One region of the Shewanella sp. BJSY2023SW007 genome, then DNA from elsewhere that is predicted to be linked to it. Evidence: predicted binding sites of a transcription regulator. Region 1 holds the regulator's gene; the other holds the start of a gene.
The links. The regulator sigma-54, encoded in region 1, starts transcription at its own class of promoters, with help from an activator protein. The targets are predictions, from matches to a motif close to GTTGGCACGNNNNTNGNNT.

Region 1 (5,322 bases):
AAGGTTTCTACGGCCCCATAAGCGAAGATAACTGGCAAAGAGCCGCCAAAATCAAACTGCTTATCTGTGATGTCGACGGTGTCTTCTCCGATGGCCGCATCTATATGAGCAACAGCGGTGAAGAGCTGAAAGCCTTCCATACCCGCGATGGCTATGGGGTGCGCTCGCTGCTGTCCTGCGGTATCCAGGTGGCGGTGATCACCGGCCGCAAGTCCCAGATAGTCGAAAACCGTATGACGGCCCTGGGGGTAGACAAGATTTATCAAGGCATAGACAACAAGCTGGAGCCCTATGAGGCGCTGCTGAAACATTATGATCTCAAGCCTGAACAAGTGGCCTATATAGGTGACGACATTGTCGACTTGCCGGTGATGAAGCAAGTTGGACTGGCGGTTTGCGTGGCCGATGGTCATCCTTGGGTAAGGCAACACTGCCACATGGTCACTCAGATTGCCGGCGGCCATGGTGCACTCCGGGAGCTGGCGGATCTTATCCTGCTCAGTCAGGACAAATTTGAAAATGCCCACGGAATGAGTATATGAATAGGGTCACCCTGGCCATTATTTTGTTTTTCTCCACTGCACTTATCCTTTACTGGCAGGTGCAGAACAAGCGCAACGCTCAACAGAGTGAGGCGCCTGTGGATGTGGTTAGGCCTGACTTTGTCGCCGATGACCTGCGCTCGGTCAACTTTGACGAGCAGGGCAATGTCGCCAGTAGGGTCGCCGCGGCGCACATGGAACATTATGAAGCCAGTGAAAAGACCTTCTTCAACCAACCGGTTTATCTGGTCTATCCGGACAAGGGCGAGGCACAGTGGCGTCTGTCTGCCAACGAGGGCAGGCTCAATCGCAAGAGTAACCGAGTGGTACTTGAAAATAATGTTATCATCGACGCCATTAGCCCCAATGAACCGATCCAGAGCCTGAAAACCAGTTATGTGGAGCTGGATCTGGACACCATGATCATGACCTCAGATCGCGAGATCCTGATCGAAGGCAAAGACTTTAATATCAAGGGATCCGGCCTGTACGCCGATCTCAATGCTCAGCAAGTGAAGCTGACCAGTCAGGTGAAAGGAACCTATGAAACCAAGTAAGCTTTTTATCGGTGCCCTCTTGTGCATCACAAGCCTGTCGGCAGTGGCCATTGAAGAAGATCTGCGGCAAAAAGTACAGATCAGAGCCGCCAATCAGTTTGCCGATATCAAAAACAAGCGTGTGGTATACGGCGGGCCTGTCACAGTCACCCAGGGCAGTTTGAAACTGCTGGCCGATGAACTCACGGCTTACACAGAAGACAAGAGTGGCGAGCGGATCCTGGTGGCCAAGGGCTCACCCGCTACCTATACCCAGAAACTGGAAGACGGCCGTCTGGCCAGTGCCAAGGCCAAAGAGATCCACTACAACATAGACAGTCGTATCATGACCCTGCTGGGCCAGGCCAAAGTGGAACAGGACGGCAGCGAAGTGACCGCCGAGAAGATAGTCTACGACATCAACAAGCAACAGCTTGAAGCGGAAAGCAGCGGCAAAGGCCAAGACAGGGTAACCACTGTTATCCAGCCGGAAAACTATCAGGATCTCAACAAGAAAGAACAGCAGCAGGAACCGCAATGACCAGCACCCTGACGGCACAAAACCTGGCAAAGAGTTACAAGAAGCGCAACGTAGTCAAAGACGTCAGCCTATCGGTCAACACCGGCCAAATCGTCGGGCTGCTGGGCCCCAACGGAGCTGGCAAGACCACCACCTTCTATATGGTGGTTGGGCTGGTACAAAGTGACAAGGGTCGTATCTTCATTGACGACGACGAGTTGACCTTGGATCCCATGCACCTGCGTGCCCGTAAAGGCATAGGCTATCTGCCACAGGAAGCCAGTATTTTCCGCAAGCTGTCGGTGCATGACAACATCATGGCCGTGCTGCAAACCCGCAAAGAACTCAACAGCGACGAGCGCGAGGAACAACTCGAACAGCTGCTGGAAGAATTCCACATTACCCACATACGTGACAGCCTGGGGATGTCCCTCTCCGGCGGTGAACGCCGCCGGGTGGAAATCGCCCGGGCATTGGCCGCCAATCCACAGTTCATTCTGCTGGATGAGCCGTTCGCCGGTGTGGATCCCATCTCAGTTATCGATATCAAGAAAATCATCGAACAGCTTAAGTCCCGCGGTTTGGGGGTGCTGATCACAGACCACAATGTTCGCGAAACGCTCGACGTTTGTGAGCGAGCCTACATTGTCAGCCATGGGCAGTTGATCGCCGAGGGCACACCCGCTGAAATCTTGGACAACCAGCAAGTGCGTGCTGTGTACTTAGGCGAACAATTCAGGCTATAGTTAGGATCATGTCATCCGGCGGCAATTCCGGGTATTATAGTTTGTTATTATTGAATTTTTTCCTTGAAAAATAACGAGTAGGGATTAGCGGTATAATGAAAGCGTCACTCCAGCTCAAACTAGGTCAACAGTTGACCATGACACCTCAGTTGCAGCAGGCCATTCGCCTACTGCAACTGTCGTCCCTTGAGCTGCAGCAGGAAATCCAGGAAGCCTTGGAAGCCAACCCTCTGTTGGAGATGGCCGAGGACAGCCAGGAGGAACAGATTGACGACAATCACAAGGAAAACGACGCCGGCGAACTGAGCGCCAAGCAGGAAGATGGTTCCACAGTAGAAACCTCAGAGGCATTGAACAATGAGTCTATGCCGGATGAATTGCCTATGGATACCACCTGGGATGAAGTCTTTACCGCCGCCAGCGCCTCAGGGCCAGCCATGGGCCGTGAAGATGATATGCCCTTTCAGGGGGAAACCAGCGAAGGTCTCTATGAACACCTGGAATGGCAGAAGAACCTGACCCCGTTTTCCGATACCGACGACGCTATTGCCACCGCCATCATAGATGCCATCGACGAGCAGGGCTATCTGACCCAGAGCACAGAGGAGATCCTCGAAGCCATGGGTAACCCTGAGATTGAGCTCGATGAAGTCGAAGCGGTACTCAAGCGGATCCAGCACTTCGACCCTGTCGGCATCGCCTCCAGAGATCTGCGCGAATGTCTGCTGATCCAGTTGCAACAGTTCAACGCCGACACCCCGCATCTGGCCGATGCCCGCTTGTTGATCGACGAGCATCTGGATCTCATCGCTACCCGCGACTTTCGCACCCTGATGCGCAAGACCAAGCTCAAGGAAGATCAACTGCGTGACGCCATCAACCTTATTCAGAGCCTCAATCCCCGCCCCGGTTTGCTGGTGCAGCCGATGGACGAGGAATATGTGATCCCGGATGTCAGCGTCTGGAAGAAGAACGGTCGCTGGGTGGTAGAGCTCAATCCGGACTGTATGCCCAAACTCGGGATCAACCAACAGTATGCTGCCATGGCCCGCAGCGCCCGCAGTCAATCAGACAGCCAGTTTATTCGTGGTCATCTTCAGGAAGCCAAATGGTTTATCAAGAGCCTGGAGAGCCGCAACGACACCCTGCTCAAGGTGGCCAACTGCATAGTGCAGTTCCAGCAGGGATTTTTCGAATATGGTGAAGAGGCCATGAAACCCATGGTACTCAACGATATCGCCGAGGCGGTCGAGATGCATGAATCGACCATCTCCAGGGTCACCACTCAAAAGTATATGCATACCCCCAGGGGAATATTTGAATTGAAGTACTTCTTCTCCAGCCATGTCGGTACCGAAGATGGCGGAGAATGCTCTTCCACGGCGATCAGGGCTTTTATCAAGAAGCTCGTGGCGGCGGAAAACCAGAAGAAACCTTTGAGCGACAGCAAAATGGCACAACTTCTGGCAGAACAGGGAATCAACGTTGCAAGACGCACCATAGCCAAGTATCGCGAGGCTATGATGATACCACCGTCGAACCAGCGTAAGAGTTTATAAATCCACAGTTGGAAATTGGAGGAATCTTTCTATGCAAATCAACCTGACAGGACATCATATCGAGATCACCGACTCACTGCGTGACTATGTGGAAAGTAAGTTTTCGAAACTTGAACGCCATTTCGAACAGATCAATAATGTGCACGTTGTGCTCAATGTACAAAAACTGCAACAGATTGCCGAAGCCAAGATCAACCTCACAGGCGGCGAAGTCTATGCAACTTCTGAACATGCCGACATGTATGCCGCCATCGACGTTCTGATTGATAAATTGGATCGTCAGGTCATTAAACACAAAGAAAAGCTGACAAAACACTAACGATGGAACTGAGTACCATCCTGCGGCCGGAGTGCACTACCTGTGCCACTCCGGGCAGTAAGAAAAAGGTACTGGAGCTAATTAGCGATCTCGCCAGCGCCCAGTACCCCACCCTTTCCTCTCAAGCGATTTTTGAAAGCCTTTTGGCCCGCGAAAAGATGGGGAGCACAGGTATAGGTAATGGTATTGCGATTCCGCATGGCCGGCTGCCTGATATCACAGAGCCGATTGCCGTGCTGGTCAAATGCGAAGAGCCTATCGCCTTCGATGCCATAGACAACCAACCGGTGGACATACTATTCGCTCTTCTGGTGCCCGCAGATCAATGCCAGCAACATCTGAGTACCCTGTCTGCCATGGCTGAAAAGCTCAGCGATAAGGCAATACTCAAGCAGTTGCGTAAATCCCGCGATGAAACAGAACTCTATCAGGTGATCACAGGATGAAACTCGCGATAGTCTCAGGCCGCTCCGGTTCCGGAAAATCCGTTGCCCTCAGGGTACTCGAAGACCTGGGTTACTACTGTGTGGATAATCTGCCCCTGCCCATGATAGGCAGCCTGCTGGAAAACCTCCGCGGCAGCAATGATCTGGTCGCCATCAGCATAGATGTGCGCAACATGCCGGATCAGGAAAAGGTGCTGGAAAAACAGTTGGCGGCGCTGCCGGAAAACACCCAACTGACCAGCTTCTTCCTCAACGCCTCCGATAAAGTACTCCTAAAACGCTACAGCGAAACCCGCAGACTACACCCTCTATCCAAAAGCACTGTCTCGCTGCAGGATGCCATCAAGCACGAAGGTAAACTGCTGGAGCCCATGTCGAAACTGGTGGATCACTACATAGATACTTCGGCACTGAATATCTATGAACTCAGTGACAAAGTGCGAGAAATTCTGCTGGGCAGCGTCGACAAAGAGTTGGTGATCAACTTCGAATCATTCGGCTTCAAGCACGGCATGCCCCAGGAAGCCGACTTCATGTTTGATGTGCGCTTTCTGCCCAACCCCCACTGGGAACCGGCGCTCAGGCCGCTGACCGGGCTGGATGAACCGGTGCAGGAATTCCTTATCCGTCAGCCATTGGTGAACAAGTTTATCT
Region 2 (5,322 bases), on a different contig from region 1:
CTTGGTGGTAGTCAGACTTACAGAAGTGGAGTTACCATCTTTATCGACCGGGAAGCTCTGCAGATAATTACCGGCAGCATCGACCAGAAAGCCGTTGTCATCACGCTTGAAGGCTCCGGCGCGGGTGAAAGAGTAATCCTGACTGCCGACACTGGATGATGTCACGAAGAAACCACCACCGTTGATCGCCATATCCAGCGCGTTGTTGGTGGAGTTCAGGTTACCCTGATGGAACTGCTGCGCCACCTGAGTGGTGGTGACACCGCCGCCCACTGTGGTTCTGCCGTTGGAGAAAATCGAGCTGGCGTACACATCGGCAAACTCGGCCCGGGATTCTTTAAAGCCTATCGTATTGACGTTGGCAATATTGTTGGCCGTGGTATTGAGATCTTTCTGCGCCGCAGCAATCCCACTCAGAGCAATGTTAAAAGACATAATTCACCTCATGATTTTTAGATACTGTCCGGCACCGCCGGGGCAGAAACAGATTTAAACTTCGGAAACAGCCAGCACATCGGCGAGCCTGATCCCGCCAATACCTCTTAGGTTCAACACGGCGCCGGTGGCAGAGTTGAGTGATACACTGGTCACGTGGGCATAGGAACTAACGATAAGATCCTGGGACTTTCCATCAACAACCCCGCTGGCCTTCATGGTATAGATGCCTGTATCGACAGGGTTTCCGTCCTTATCCAGGCCATCCCATTCCACATCTATATTGCCGCCGGCACTACCGTCGACCTCGAAGGTTTTGATCACCTGACCGGCTTCATCTTCAATCGTTACTTTAATTGAAGGGATCTTTTCCGGTGATGTGATCACCCCTTTGAGCGTTGGGTCTTCCTCGGAAACATAGCCGGTGCCCGCCGGGATCAGCACTTTCTGCCCCACCAAGCCTGATGCCTGCAATGCCTGACTCGAAGTCATTAACGAATTGAGGTTAACTATTTCTTCATTCAGGTTAGAGATACCATCCACTGTGGCAAACGACGCCATCTGGGCGATCATCTGATCGTTATCCACCGGCTTGAAAGGATCCTGCATAGACAACTGCTGACTGAGGAGCGAGAAGAAGTCTTCCTGGGTCAGTTGTTGATTATTGCTTTTCTTGGTTTCAGTACCCGATTGCACCTGGATACTGTCGAGAAAAGGGTTAACTGAATTGACGCTCATGGGCTATGCCTCCGTTATTTGCCCATTCTCAGGGTTTGTTGCAGCATGGACTTGGCTGCATCGGCTACCTGAACATTCATCTGATAGGAACGGGAGGCGGAAATCATATCGGCCATCTCTTCCACTACATTGACATTGGGTTTGTAGATAAAACCGTCGGCATCTGCCATGGGATGATCCGGCGAATACTCTTTCAGCAAGGGTTTATCGCTTTCCACTATGCCTTTGACTTTGACCGCTGCCCCTTGCTGCTGTTGACCATTGGCCTTGGCCAGCTCGGCCTCAAAAATGGGATGCCGTGCCTTGTAGGTCTTATCGATACTGGAAGAAACAGAATCTGCGTTGGCTATGTTACTGGCGGTAGTATTCAAACGTACCGACTGCGCCGACATTCCCGAACCCGCAACATTGAAAATATTGTACAAACTCATGATTAATCTCCTTTCAATGCCTTTTTCATGCCGGCGAACTTACCGTCGAGGAACCCAAGCGACATCTGATATTCAAGCGCATTTTGCATAAAGGCCTGCTGCTCTTTTTGCATATCGACTGTGTTGCCATCCCCAGTGTCCGGTTGATCCGGCACCCGATATTGCACATGTTGGGCTGTCAGCGCCTTGAGGTCGAAATGCTTTTCAGACGTTGCCGCCATATTCATTCCCTGTTGCCGCCCTTTGGCCGCCTGCAACGCCGAAGAAAAGTCCACATCCCGAGCCTTGTAGTGCGGGGTATCGGCATTGGCTATATTGCTGGCAAGCACTTCGGCACGCTGGGCGCGAATACCCAGAGTATATTGATGTATGCCAAGGGCCTTATCAAAACTGATCGCCATAAAACCGCCTCCTCCAATGACTCGACAAAAACAAAGCAAGCTTTGTGCCAGGAATGATGGCTATAGCAACAGATGAGAAATGGATTGCGATTGACTTGAGAGATAAAAAAGAAAGAGCCCATCAAACTTGACAGGCGGTCACTGAAAAACATTGAAAATCAAAGAATTAGATAACTAATTTTTCTTTTGATAATAAATACCGGGATTGCAGCGAACCATATCGAATTCATCGGTCAAACCGGCAATCGACTCACTGGCCCCTAAAAACAATATCCCCTTGGGATTGAGAGCGGCAGCAAATTGCCGCAGTATTTTTGCCTTTGCCTCCGGGGCAAAATAGATAAGTACGTTACGGCAAAAAATGATGTCGAACTTGCCAAGCAAGGTGTAACTTTCAAGCAGGTTGTGAGCCCGAAAACTGACCAAACGACGAACATTGTCCTTTACCCGCATATTGCCATTGGGCAGGGCTTCAAAAAACTGACGCTTACGCTCTTCAGACAGCCCCCGGGCCAATGCCAGCTTATCGTACTCGGCATTTTTACAACGCTCGAGCATGGACGGCGATAGATCGGTGGCCTGGATTATCGCCCCACCCGGCAGAGCTCCCGGCTTACGCTGTTGATATTCGAGCACTGTCATCGCCAGTGAATAGGGCTCCTGGCCGGATGAACAGGCTGCCGACCAAATCTTCAACGGCCGACCCAACTTGGCAAAACCGGGCAATAATGTATTGCCAAGTAATTCAAAAGGATACTTGTCCCGAAACCAAAGAGTTTCGTTGGTCGTCATGGCATCAATGACTTCAGCCCGTAATTGGCGCTCTGTGGGTCGCATCGATTGCTTAACAACGTCCGACAGGGATGGCAAACCATATTTCCCCATCAAAGGCGCCAAACGGCTGCGAACCAAATACTGTTTGTTCTCACCCAATACAATGCCACTGTGCTGCTCAAGAAACAGCCTGAATTGATTGTACTCAGTTTCCGCGAGAGATTTATCTGGCACCTTAGTGTCCTAACTATCCGTAAAAACGTCACTGCGAATTGAGGCAGCAACATTTAAAAACTGGGGCTGCGTTATACCCCAGCCCCCTTTGCAACACAAGCAGACCAACTCACTATAGCCATAAAAAGTCACAGCAGACAAAGGCTATAGACTCAGATGCTTGTTAACAGCAGAAGCCAGTTCGTCGGGGTTGAACTTGGCAATAAAATCATTGGCGCCCACTTTCTGTACCATGGCTTGATTGAATACCCCGCTCAACGAGGTATGCAGCACTACCTTGATATTTTTCAGCTTGGGATCATCACGGATCTCGGCGGTCAGAGTGTAACCATCCATTTCCGGCATTTCGATATCCGAAATAATCAACGGGATTTCATCGGCAACATTGTCCATACCAGACGCTATATTCTTCAGTTTTTCCAATGCTTCCCGACCATCTTTAGCGGTATCTATCTGCAGATTCAACGAAGACAATGCACGAATGATCTGCTTGCGCGCCACAGAGGAGTCGTCAATCACCATAATATGATAATGCTGCTCCCTGTCGATTGTGAGAGATTCATCCATTTCTTGGCTGATATCTGTCTTGACCGGTGAAATTTCATCAAGAATTTTCTCCACATCGAGGATTTCAACCAGTTCACCTTCGATTTCCGTCACAGCGGTCAGGTAAGAGTATCGTCCCGCTCCTTCCGGCGGCGGCATGATAGACTCCCAATTCATGTTAATGATCCGCTCAACTGAACGAACCAGAAAACCCTGCACGCTGCGGTTGTATTCGGAAATAATGATGAAGCAATCCTTGACATCATCTATGGGTTTACCGCCGGTCGCCGCACTGAGGTCGATAACAGACACAGTCGTACCACGAATATGGGCCACGCCCTTAACAAAGGAGTTCAACTTGGGCAATATCGTCAGTGGTGGGCACTGCAAAACCTCTTTGACTTTGAATACATTGATACCGAATCTTTGTCTGCCGTTAAGTTTGAACAACAGAAGTTCGAGGCGATTTTGTCCAACCAGTTGAGTGCGTTTATTGACTGATTCAAGAATGCTCGACATAAGGCTGCCTTGTTGTCTTTATATTGAGAAATACCCGCTGTCCCACAGACAGGCATACTATTTGCTTTATCCAAGACACTGATGCCCAGTCAAATTTCTGACTAAACCTAAGGTGAAGCCAGTACTGGGAACCGCGAATCATTGAAAGTATAGGTGTAATCTGGCGAGACAAGCTAGCCTGTTCATTATGAAAGTAAATATTGCATACCTTTTGGCTACAATTTTAATGCCCATCGCAACAATGGCGGCAGAGAGCAGCTTTGTTCCCAGTATATCGGCCATGGAAAGCCTGGCTAAAGAGGCAGTGGCCAAAAAAGTGCTGGCGGGCACAGATGCACAAATTACCATCACCCCGCAACGACTGGATTCCAGGCTCACGCCCCCTAGATGCAATTCACCTTTGACGGCCGAACTTGCCAGCGACAGAGAGATAAGCCGCAACAATACTGTGCGCATAGGTTGTAACAGCCCCGAGCTAAGCTACCCGTGGCAAATCTATGTCTCGGTACGGGTAGATATCAGTTATCCTGTGGTGGTGGCCACTCAAACTCTGGCTCCGGGCACTGTGCTGGGGCCGGAAAATTTGGCGCTGCGTTACATAGATGAAACCAGTCTGCGCGGCCAGCAGTTCGAGGATATTGCCACAGTGACGGGTACCCGCCTCAAGCGGCGCATAGCCAAAGACTATCCGTTATTTGCCGCCAATCTCTGTTTTGTTTGCAAAGGCGACAGAGTCTCTATTTATGCAGGTAACGAGAAGTTTCAAATAAAAACTGTTGGTGAAGCCCTGCATGATGGTAACCTTGGAGAACAGATTAGGGTAAAAAACACTCGCTCAGACAAAGTGTTGGAGGCTACCGTCACCAATGTGGGCGAAGTGGAAGTTCGAATGTAAAAAATGCTAAAGTTCTCCTTGGCTATGCCGATAAGACAGCAAGGTAATCAGAGAAAAGGCTGGAGCCGCGATGGCTATGGATATTAAACAACTGCAAAATCAACCCAGGGTGAATACAGGTTCACTCCCCAAGAACACGGCTCAGAGCAATCAAACAGCTCAGCAAGGGGCTGCTCCGCAGAAAACCGACTCGGTTGTGGTGTCGCAGCAAGCGCAGCAGCTGCAAGGAGTTCAGAGTAAAATGGCCTCCCTGCCGGAAATAGATCAAAAGAAGATCAGCGAAATCAAATTGGCAATCGCCGAAGGCAGATACAAGGTTGACCCGGAAAAACTGGCAGCCAACATATCT

Region 2: the regulator sigma-54 is predicted to act here: its motif matches at 2,039-2,057, upstream of flgB (flagellar basal body rod protein FlgB).

Annotation. Positions count from the first base shown of each region.
Region 1 is NZ_JBKORL010000105.1:13,829-19,150, reverse strand. It holds gene kdsC (3-deoxy-manno-octulosonate-8-phosphatase KdsC) at 1-542, shown strand, start outside; gene lptC (LPS export ABC transporter periplasmic protein LptC) at 539-1,099, shown strand; gene lptA (lipopolysaccharide transport periplasmic protein LptA) at 1,086-1,619, shown strand; gene lptB (LPS export ABC transporter ATP-binding protein) at 1,616-2,344, shown strand; gene ACMHXE_RS18850 (RNA polymerase factor sigma-54) at 2,440-3,903, shown strand; gene hpf (ribosome hibernation promoting factor) at 3,935-4,222, shown strand; gene ptsN (PTS IIA-like nitrogen regulatory protein PtsN) at 4,225-4,668, shown strand; gene rapZ (RNase adapter RapZ) at 4,665-5,322, shown strand, end outside.
Region 2 is NZ_JBKORL010000086.1:10,001-15,322, forward strand. It holds gene flgE (flagellar hook protein FlgE) at 1-435, opposite strand, end outside; gene flgD (flagellar hook assembly protein FlgD) at 490-1,173, opposite strand; gene flgC (flagellar basal body rod protein FlgC) at 1,188-1,604, opposite strand; gene flgB (flagellar basal body rod protein FlgB) at 1,607-2,005, opposite strand; gene ACMHXE_RS14510 (CheR family methyltransferase) at 2,180-3,013, opposite strand; gene ACMHXE_RS14515 (chemotaxis protein CheV) at 3,158-4,078, opposite strand; gene flgA (flagellar basal body P-ring formation chaperone FlgA) at 4,266-4,973, shown strand; gene flgM (flagellar biosynthesis anti-sigma factor FlgM) at 5,044-5,322, shown strand, end outside.